2 regions of the Ferdinandcohnia salidurans genome follow, and region 1 is predicted to be linked to the other one. Evidence: predicted binding sites of a transcription regulator. Region 1 holds the regulator's gene; the other holds the start of a gene.

Region 1 (5,519 bases):
GCCTGGCATTGGAGCAGAGGCAGGGGCATCTCTTTATTCTCTACAGGAAATGTATCAGGGATTATTCCTTGCACCTCATATTGTGGGACAAGCATTAAAAGGAGCCGTATTTACAGCTGCGATATTAGAAAAAATCGGTCTGAAAACAGAGCCGAGCTGGGATAGTGAACGGACAGATTTAATTCAATCTGTTCAATTTGATAACAAAGACATGATGGTTGCCTTCTGTCAAGCAATCCAATATGCTTCTCCAATTAACTCACATGTAACTCCATATCCAAGTTATATGCCAGGGTATGAGGATGATGTGATCATGGCAGCAGGAACGTTTATTCAAGGTGCTAGCATTGAATTAACAGCGGATGGTCCAACACGTCCTCCATACGTTGCATATGTACAAGGTGGACTTACCTATTCTCATGTAAAAATTGCCATCTGCCTTGCTCTTAACCAATTGCTTTCAAAACAACTAATTTCAATAAAAACTGAGGATTAAACTCCTCTTTTTTATTTATATATTCATGTTATGTTTTCTAACATAGTGTTGACAGATAATCTAACATCATATAATATTAACTTATTCATTGCGAAAAGGAGGGTCCCATATGAGTGACGAAATTCGACGTTCCATGCCACTCTTTCCGATTGGAATTGTCATGCAATTAACGGAATTATCTGCAAGGCAAATTCGCTATTATGAGGAAAATGGTTTGATTTCTCCAGCAAGAACTGAAACAAATCGAAGACTATATTCATTTAATGATGTTGATCGATTACTTGAAATAAAGAGCTTGATCGAACAAAAGGTCAATCTGGCAGGAATTAAACAAATATTCGCAGTCCGAAATTCCGGGCAAGTTACGGAAGAAAAACCTGTGGAGCCTGTGAAACAGGAAATAACGAATTCTGAGCTGAGAAAACTTTTAAGGAATGAATTATTACAAGCTGGAAGATTTAAAAAGCAATCAGGTCCGCATCATAATGATATGTCGAGATTTTTTCATTAATAGCATATAGATTACAAAAAACTATACTTACAACTAGGTTTGGGGAGGAAACACAATGTCCAAATATACGAAAGATGATATTTTTCGTTTAGCAAATGAAGAGAATGTAAAATTTATTCGTTTACAATTTACAGATATTCTCGGAACAATCAAAAACGTTGAAATTCCTGTAAGTCAATTAGAAAAAGCATTGAGCAACAAAATGATGTTTGATGGCTCTTCAATTGAAGGCTTCGTTCGTATCGAAGAATCAGATATGTACCTATTTCCTGATTTAAATACATGGGTAGTTTTCCCGTGGACTGCGGAAAAAGGAAAGGTTGCTCGTTTAATTTGTGATATTCATAATGCGGATGGTACTCCATTTGAAGGGGATCCTCGTAACAACTTAAAGAGAGTCTTGAAAGAAATGGAAGAACTAGGATTTACGAATTTCAATCTTGGCCCTGAACCTGAATTTTTCTTATTTAAGTTAAATGAAAAAGGTGAACCAACACTTGAACTTAACGATAATGGTGGTTACTTTGACTTAGCGCCAACAGACCTTGGTGAAAACTGCCGCCGTGATATCGTGTTAGAGCTCGAGGAAATGGGATTTGAAATTGAAGCTTCTCATCATGAAGTTGCACCTGGACAACACGAAATTGATTTTAAATACGAAGATGCTTTAACAGCATGTGATGAAATTCAGACCTTTAAACTTGTTGTAAAAACAATTGCTCGTAAACACGGTTTACATGCAACCTTTATGCCAAAACCATTGTTTGGCGTAGCGGGTTCAGGAATGCACTGTAATCTATCATTATTCAAAGGTGAAGAAAATGCATTCTTTGATCCAAATGCGGACCTACAATTAAGTGAAAATGCAAGACATTTCATTGCGGGTATTTTAAAGCATGCTCCTAATTTTACAGCTGTTACAAATCCAACTGTTAACTCATATAAACGACTAGTACCAGGTTATGAAGCACCTTGTTATGTGGCTTGGTCTGCTCAAAATAGAAGTCCACTTGTTCGTATCCCGGCTTCACGCGGTTTAAGCACACGTGTTGAGGTGCGTTCAGTTGACCCAGCAGCAAACCCTTATATGGCAATGGCTGTATTATTAGCTGCAGGATTAGATGGTATCAAGAACAAGTTGACTCCACCAGCACCTGTTGACAGAAATATCTATGTGATGAATAAAGAAGAGCGTAATGAAGCAGGAATTGTGGATTTACCACCAACCTTATCTCTTGCATTAGATATGCTTAAGCAGGATGAAGTGTTAATCAAAGCGTTAGGCGGACATCTGTTCGAACACTTCATTGAAGCAAAAGAGATTGAATGGGATATGTTTAGAACCCAGGTTCATCCATGGGAGAGAGAGCAGTATTTGACGATGTATTAATAAATGAACCCTTAACACATCCTTGTGTTAAGGGTTTTTTGTTACATAAAAAGGGAACATTTCTAAATGAAATGTTCCCTTTTTAAATTAATGAATTGTGCGGTAAACACCGATGACTTTTCCTAGTATAGATACGTTCTTGAGGATGATCGGTTCGAGCATCGAGTTCTCCGGTTGCAAGCGGAAATGGTCTTTTTCTTTAAAGAAACGTTTTACAGTCGCTTCATCTTCTTCAGTCATAGCTACAACAATATCCCCATTGTTCGCTGAATGTTGTTGTCTGACAATCACATAGTCTCCGTCAAGAATTCCCGCTTCGATCATACTATCGCCCATAATCTCAAGCATAAAGATTTGGTCATCATGTGCAGCAAAACGATCGGGTAATGGGAAGTACTCTTCAATATTTTCCACAGCTGTAATTGGTTGGCCTGCAGTAACCTTACCAATAACCGGGACATTCACAACGTTTGCAGTTGGAATTGTTTCATTTTCGTCAACCTGCAAAATTTCGATGGCACGAGGTTTTGTAGGGTCTCTTCGAATCAACCCTTTGCTTTCAAGTCTAGACAAATGTCCGTGTACTGTTGAACTTGATGCTAAACCAACAGCCTCACCTATTTCCCTTACGGAAGGTGGGTAGCCCTTATCTTTAACTTCTTGTTTTATGTAATTCAATATATCCTGCTGTCTTTTAGAAAGCTTCGTTGTCATCTTCGCTCATCCCCTTGCATTTATATTTTATATGTATCTAAATCTTCTTTTCATAATCTCTCGGTTCAGGTGACCAAGTTATTTCGACAAATACCGAATTTCTTAAGTTGAGTATAGCATGTTTTACTAGATTATACAAACATAAGTTCGAATTTATGTTGACACAAAACAAATGTTCGGTCTATAATAAAAATATAAAATACGAACAAACATTCTATAGGAGTGAAATAAAGATGTTGAGGAAATTACAAGGCGGATTTATCTATTATGTACTATTTGTTTTATTAAGTATGGGAATGGTTATTATTAGTGCAAGCTAAATGCGTAATGTGGATGACTTGTAAAATATCTTTTCATCTAGTACTATGAACTATGATTTAGAAAAGAATAAACAAGGAGTAAAAATTATGCTTTCAAAAGATAAAATTGATCGGATCAATGCTCTTGCAAAAAAAGCGAAGACAGTTGGTCTTACGGATAAAGAAAAAGAAGAACAGCAGGAGCTTCGACAAGAGTACTTACGTGTTTTTAGAAGTTCAATGACTAATACATTACATTCTGTAAAAGTCGTTGACCCTGAAGGTAATGATGTAACCCCAGAAAAACTGAAAGACAGTAAACGGAAAAGATTACATTAATAAAGAATACATAGATTTCTATGTATTCTTTTTTTTTGTGCATACTATCAATGAAAGTACTGCTATGTTTGATGTTAGTTCACAAGAAACTTTTGAAAGGATGTTTACTTTTATGACACAATCACTAACTGACTTGTCGATAGCGTCAATTCGAACACTTTCTATTGATGCAGTTGAAAAAGCAAATTCAGGACACCCAGGAATGCCAATGGGAGCCGCACCCATGACATATGCTCTGTGGACTCGACATATGAAACATAACCCGAAGAACCCAAATTGGTTCAACCGTGACCGATTTGTATTATCTGCGGGTCATGGCTCTGCATTATTGTACAGTATGCTACACCTATCCGGTTACGGCTTAACCATTGATGACTTAAAGCAGTTTCGCCAATGGGACAGTAAAACCCCAGGACATCCTGAGTACGGCCATACTGCAGGTGTCGATGCAACAACTGGCCCGCTCGGTCAAGGTATTGCCATGGCTGTTGGAATGGCGATGGCAGAGCGCCATTTAGCAGGTGTCTACAATAAAGACTCATTAGAAATTGTTAACCATTATACATATGCCATTTGTGGTGATGGTGACCTGATGGAAGGTGTATCAGGTGAAGCTTCATCATTAGCTGGACATTTAAAATTGGGTCGACTAATTGTTTTATATGATTCCAACGATATTTCTCTTGATGGAGATCTTAATCAAGCTTTCTCAGAATCAATCGAACAAAGGTATAAGGCCTATGGCTGGCAATATCTACGTGTTGAGGATGGAAATGATGTAGAAGCGATTGATAAAGCGATAGAAGAGGCTAAAGGAGATTTATCACGTCCAGCACTCATTGAGGTTCGTACGACTATTGGTTATGGTTCTCCAAATCGGGCTGGAAAGTCAAAGGCACACGGAGAACCATTAGGAGCCGATGAATTAAAATTAACGAAGGAAGCGTATAACTGGACGTTTGAAAATGATTTTCACGTTCCTAGTGAGGTCTATACTCATTTTGAGGAAACAGTGAAAAGAACTGGAGAACAAAGCGAACAAGAATGGAACCAAATGTTCAGTCGTTATAAGGAAACTAACCCAGAGCTTGGAAAGCAGTTAGACATGGCGATAGAGGGTAGACTTCCTGATGGTTGGGAGAACACACTGCCAGTTTATGAAGTGGGTAAGAAGCTTGCAACCCGAGCATCTTCTGGTGAAGCATTAAATGCAATCGCCAAAAGTGTGCCGCAATTTTTTGGGGGCTCAGCTGATTTAGCGGGATCAAATAAAACAATGATTAACGGTGCTGCCGACTTTATGCCTAAGGATTACAGTGGTCGGAATATATGGTTTGGAGTACGTGAGTTCGCAATGGGTGCTGCTTTAAATGGGATGGCACTTCATGGCGGTGTTAAGGTATATGGGGGAACATTCTTCGTATTCTCTGATTACTTACGACCGGCCATTCGATTAGCTGCTTTAATGAAAATTCCAGTAACTTATGTATTCACCCACGATAGTATCGCGGTTGGAGAAGATGGACCAACACATGAACCTGTTGAACAATTGCCAGCATTACGTGCAATGCCAAATTTATCTGTCATTCGACCAGCGGATGGAAATGAAACGGCGGCTGCATGGAGAACGGCTATTGAATCGAAAGAAATTCCAACAGCTCTAATTTTAACGAGACAAAACCTACCAACACTAGAAGGAACAGCTGAGAAAGCTTATGAAGGTGTACAGAAAGGTGCTTATGTTATATCACCTGCAAAATCTGGCCAGCC
Region 2 (5,519 bases), on a different contig from region 1:
TAGCCTTAAAAAGAGAATCTAGTGCACTCACTACACTTGTCCACCTTGTGCATGTTGTCGCTGACGGTTAATTTGAATAACTTCCTTCCATGTATCACGGAATTCTGTTACAAGCCCTTCAACTTCAGAAAGGATCTCTACGTCATTTTTGATATTAGCATCGATTAACCGGCGATTAATATAGTCATACATGGTCATCATCGTTTTAGACACTTCTACATTAGGATTAAGCGAAACCATTAGTTCCCTGATAATATTTTGTGCCTTCTGCAGATTTGTATTTTTCTCTTGATTATTTTTTTCTTCAATTGCCTTTCGGGAAAGCTTAATAAATTTTATACAACCGTTATACAGCATTAATGTTAGCTCTCCAGGCGAAGCTGTTGTGACGGTATTTGTTTGGTAGGCTTGATATGGGTTACTTATCGCCATTTCTTCTTACACTCCCTTTTAGTAGCTAAATTGCTGCATTAAATAGGCCGATTGTGAGTTGGCCTTCTGAATTGCTTTTTCCATCTCCGTAAATTGGCGCCAATAACGGTCCTCGATTTTGAGTAATCGCGCCTCAAAGCTATCTATACGATTGTCCACGTTGTCGAGATTTCGACCAATGGTAAATGAATTATTTGTAGAAAAAGCTTTGCCAGCTTTTAGTTCTATACCACTCATCGTTTCTTTAATAGAATCCCTCAGCCTTCTCCCTAGCCCTTTTTCCTCTGTTGTAGGTCCATCTTTTTGAAATAACTCATAAATGGCATTTGGGTTATTGGAGATGGCTTCACGCAGCTTGCCTTCGTCAATATTCAACTTTCCTTTATCCATATAGTTTTTAGAAGTTGTAATACCGATATCCGAGAGTTGATTAAAATCTGAGCTCAATCCAGAAACATTCGAATATAGTTGCTGTCTCATTGTATTTGTACTGGATATGAGAGTCGAATCACGATAAAGGGTTCCTTTCCGTGCTTCTTTTTCCCATTTTTCAATTTGGTCCTCCGTCATATCTTCCTTTTGTTCGTCTGTAAGAGGCTGATAATTCCGATTCGGCTTCTCACTGGTTTTAGAGTTGATGTTCTCAATTAACGCATTATATTTGTCTACGAACGAAACGATGGTAGACAGGATTGAATCCACATCAGGTGACGATGAAAATGTAACTGCTTGTCCAGTTAAGGTAGTAGGGTCACCCGTAACTTGCTTTAATGTATACTCGTAACCATTAATTTGAAAGGTATTCGAACTTCGAGTTGTAACAAGACCGTTGTAATTAAATTTGGCATCCTGTCCAGTTGATCCGATTCCTTTGGACTGAGCCTGAATATTATCGGAGTCCAGCTGTAACTTAGTAAAAAATTCACCAGTTAGTTTAATTTCAGGTTGGTCTGCACCAGTTGCATCCTTGGCATCCCCCGTATATTTTGTAGTGAGGGAAACTTTACCTGTCACACTATCAAAAAACGCATTAACACCTGTGTTAGAGTTTATTTTGCTTATAAGTGAGTTAATGGTTTCTTGAGCAGGATCAAATGTGATTGTTTGTCCTACTTCGTCAAATGTTCCATCCTTCTTTGTTGACTGAATTGTAATAGAAGTTTCAGTAATACCTAACTCGCTTAATTTTTTTGTTGGATCAAGTCCAGTATTTGATGCACTTTGCATCGAAGCACCTTTTGCAAGCTGGAACACAGTGATAGACCCAGAGATTTCATTAGTTGCACTAATACTGCGAGCAGTAACAGCCGCATCATTTGAACTTGTTATATTTTTTTTCGTATAAGTTGATTTCATCATTAACTTATCAAAAATGAATGTATCAAAATCAAGCAATTGCTTGTTTATATCACGATAATCATCACGTTGCCATTCAAGATATTGCTTTTTTTGATGCATCTTATCTAACGGGATGCGTTCGGCTTTCATTAAATCCTTAACGATTGAATCAATATCCATTCCACTTGCCAATCCACCAATTCTAACCATTGGTGTTCACCACCTTTTCATTTGGGACAAAGCATCTGGTCCCGTTAAATCTTTTTATCAACAACAAAGCCAAGAAATTCAGTCATTGCTGCATAGATGTCTAAGATTTTCTTAGAAGGAATCTCCCGAACAACATCATGTGTCTCATCGTTCACGATTGTGACGTAATATTCATTTAGCTCCTCGTGCAGCTCAAATTTCAATGAAGTGTTATTCGGCTCCAAAAATTTATTCAGGCTATCGATTACTTGTTGTACATTCTCTTTTGAGTCTATCTTTTCACTCTGTTTTATGGGTTGTTGCGGGGAAGTAACGTTCTCCCCTCTGGTTTCAGTCTCAATAGATTTTTTTTGTTGAAAATAATCACTGTTGAAGTTCATTGTTGTACTAGAAGAGATTTTATCTATAGACATATAGTTTCCTCCTAAATGAACGGGGCTTTATTAGTTATATCGGAAGGAAACAGCAAAAGTTAAGGATACCACTTAATTAACCCTTTAAATTTTTTTATCCCCTCACCAAAGGAACGTACGTTTGGTATAATAGAAACAAAGAGGAGGAGACGCATGAATTTAAATAAACTGTCCGACGTTCAACTAAACATTCTATTTGGAAGCATTATAGGAGATGGGGAAATAACTAAAATTTACAAGGGTTCACGAAGTAAGAATAATAGTTTTCGTGAGCATTTTGGGGTTCAACAAAAAGAATACCGCAAATGGAAGATGTCATTTCTCCCCGATTTGTTATATTTAACGCCCAAGAGTAATACACTTCGTTCTAGAGCTTTACCATTGTTTACTGAATTATATCCTCATTTTTATAATTTAGATGGAGAAAAAATAATACCAGTAGATTTGTTACATAAGTGCACTCTTTTGCATTTTCTAGCTATCATTTTTATGGATGATGGAACACTTTCAATTACCTCAAGAATTAACCACAATAAGAAACTCATTTACCTAACACCAAATGTATATTTATATTTACAAAACTTTCATTTAAACCAACTTCAAATCCTAAGTCAACATTTTCAAAAAACATTTAAAATAAAATTCACAATCAACAAACGTCAGGATGGACATGGTCACATTCTTAGGTTTACGTCTACAGATAATACGTATGATTTTCTAGAACAAATATCACCAATTACTGCGAGTTGCCCAAGTATGTTTTATAAAACAAACTGGAATTGGAGATATCAGAAGGAAATCCACAAATACCAAGTAACATATCCAGGTTATTCTGTTCTAGCAACAAACAGTGATAGAAACAAGAACTATTCAAAAACGGAAATTAAAGAAATCATTAGATTAAAATTGATGGGAGAAAAAGATAGGGTTATAGCTGAAAGGGTAAATAGATCGTATTGGTCAATTGTGTATAAACTTAAAGAATTAAGAAAAGATGGTCACCTATAAAGGCGGCCATCTTTAAGATTTTATTAACGAAGAAGTTGTAGAACTCCTTGTGGTTGTTGGTTCGCTTGCTTCGCGGCTGTACCTTTCGAATACAGAATAGACTATATCTTCACCCAACAAAATACGTTGGGGCTGGGCACTTCGAACAGCACTTGCTGCCCTACGAGATTCATAGTCCTAGCTTTACCTTAGACCGTGTTCCCTAGTCGTTGAACCTTCTCCAGAGTTTCCTCACAGGAGCTTGGCTGCTGATTATCCATTCTTCATCTTCATCTTCATCATTTTCATACCGTCACGCCTACCGTTTCCAGTTACGTTGTGGTTGATGAAGCTTTAGGAGGTTCCAGCAATTCACCCAGTTATCCTCTTATCCGTTACCAGATAAGACGCCCTTCTAATCAATTATCTCAAAAGTTGCAATACACCTTGAGGCATTTGATTGGATTGAGCTAACATTGCTTGTGATGCTTGTGCAAGAATAGAATTCTTAGTTTGTTCCATCATTTCTTTCGCCATATCTACGTCACGAATTCGAGACTCAGCTGCAGTAAGGTTTTCTGATGATGTGTTTAAGTTGTTAATTGTATGTTCAAGTCTATTTTGTATTGAACCTAAATTAGAACGATTATCTGAAACCGTATCTATTGCAGATTGAATAATAGTTAGGTTACCAGTTGCAACTGTATTAGTACCATCTAGAGTCGTTAACGCATCTAATCCAAGGCCAGCTGCAGTATTATCTGAATTAACCAAATCAATTGTTTCCCCTGCATTTGCACCCACTTGGAAAGTTATAGTGGTAGTATTATCAAGTAAGGATTGTTTGTTGAACTTAGTTTGAGTTGCGATATCACCAATTTGTTCTGTTAACTGAGTAATTTCTGCTTGAATCTTATCGTTATCGTCCGAAGTTTGAGTACCATTTGCAGCTTGTGTGTATAATTCTGCCATACGTTGTAACATTGCATGAGTTTCATTTAGGGCACCTTCAGCAGTTTGAATTAAAGAAATTCCATCTTGTGAGTTCTTTGATGCCTGGTCTAACCCACGAATTTGATTTCGCATTTTTTCAGATATTGCTAGGCCTGCTGCATCATCTGCTGCGCGGTTAATACGAAGGCCAGAAGATAACTTTTCCATCGACTTCATTTGAGCGCTGTTCGCAACTCCTAATTGACGATGTGTGTTAAGTGCTGCAATATTGTGATTAATTCTCATTTATTTTTTCCTCCTTGAATGTTTGTAATCCCACGTCCTTGTGGAATTTGATATATTAACAAACAGTACGAAAGTCGGCCGCCTTTTGCACTGATATGTTTTACATACTTTATATCGACACGTTTTGTAATTGTTTAATAGATTTTTAGTTTTTTCTACAAAATTCTTAAATAAAAATACCCGTTATCATTTTTAGATTAACGGGTATTCTTAAAATTGATATTCAGCTGTTTTAACAAATCAAATGAAGTTTGGGAGGCTTGGTTGTTTTCATTTTGAATATCTAGGTAAACTTCTTTCCGGTGGATTTCAATATGTTTTGGTGCTTCTATTCCGATTTTAATTTGTTCTCCACTCACTGATAATATTGTAATTTCAATATCATCACCAATTTTTATTGATTCATTGATCTTTCTAGTTAATACAAGCATACTCCCACCTCCTATTTAGCAGATACTTTTCCTTTTTCAAAAATTAAATGCTTTGTTTGATATGAAGTATTTGTTAATATAACTTGCTTAGCTAATTGTTTTTTTGTATTTAGAACTACCGGAGCTTGCAAGTTCGCCGTAGTTTTTTCAAACGGATCTTTCACGGTTAAAATCACATAAACTGAAATATCCTTTTCTGATTCCAGATGAAGTTGTTCAATTACTTGATCATCAAGATTAAAATCATACTCTTTAAAAAAGAAAAACGGGTTTGTTACGACAAATGCCAATTGTGAATTTCCTACTGACTGCATAATTGAAATACTAGTATCTTCTCCAAAAGGTAGTATCACAAAGCACTTTTCTTCTAAAAATCCAGGTATACCATTTGCAAATGTGATAATTTCTTTTTCCTCTATATGTATCTCACCATGATATTTCGTATCTATTTTCATTTTTTCACAACCTT

Evidence for each region. Region 1 encodes LexA, which represses DNA repair genes until DNA is damaged. Its sites were predicted from a motif close to CGAACATATGTTCG; they were not measured.
Region 2: ACFSFW_RS15070 (DNA endonuclease) is a predicted target of LexA. The motif match lies at 2,504-2,517, and genes of this name have one in related genera.

What each region holds. Positions count from the first base shown of each region.
Region 1 is NZ_JBHUEK010000007.1:387,951-393,469, forward strand. Features, by position in the region: gene ACFSFW_RS04850 (methionine gamma-lyase family protein) at 1-496, shown strand, start outside; gene ACFSFW_RS04855 (MerR family transcriptional regulator) at 606-1,007, shown strand; gene glnA (type I glutamate--ammonia ligase) at 1,063-2,397, shown strand; gene lexA (transcriptional repressor LexA) at 2,485-3,111, opposite strand; gene ACFSFW_RS04870 (DUF896 domain-containing protein) at 3,519-3,749, shown strand; gene tkt (transketolase) at 3,862-5,519, shown strand, end outside.
Region 2 is NZ_JBHUEK010000025.1:109,897-115,415, forward strand. Features, by position in the region: gene fliT (flagellar protein FliT) at 1-31, opposite strand, end outside; gene fliS (flagellar export chaperone FliS) at 31-432, opposite strand; gene ACFSFW_RS15060 (flagellar hook-associated protein 2) at 451-1,980, opposite strand; gene flaG (flagellar protein FlaG) at 2,025-2,393, opposite strand; gene ACFSFW_RS15070 (DNA endonuclease) at 2,547-3,401, shown strand; gene ACFSFW_RS15075 (flagellin N-terminal helical domain-containing protein) at 3,804-4,619, opposite strand; gene csrA (carbon storage regulator CsrA) at 4,817-5,050, opposite strand; gene fliW (flagellar assembly protein FliW) at 5,062-5,505, opposite strand.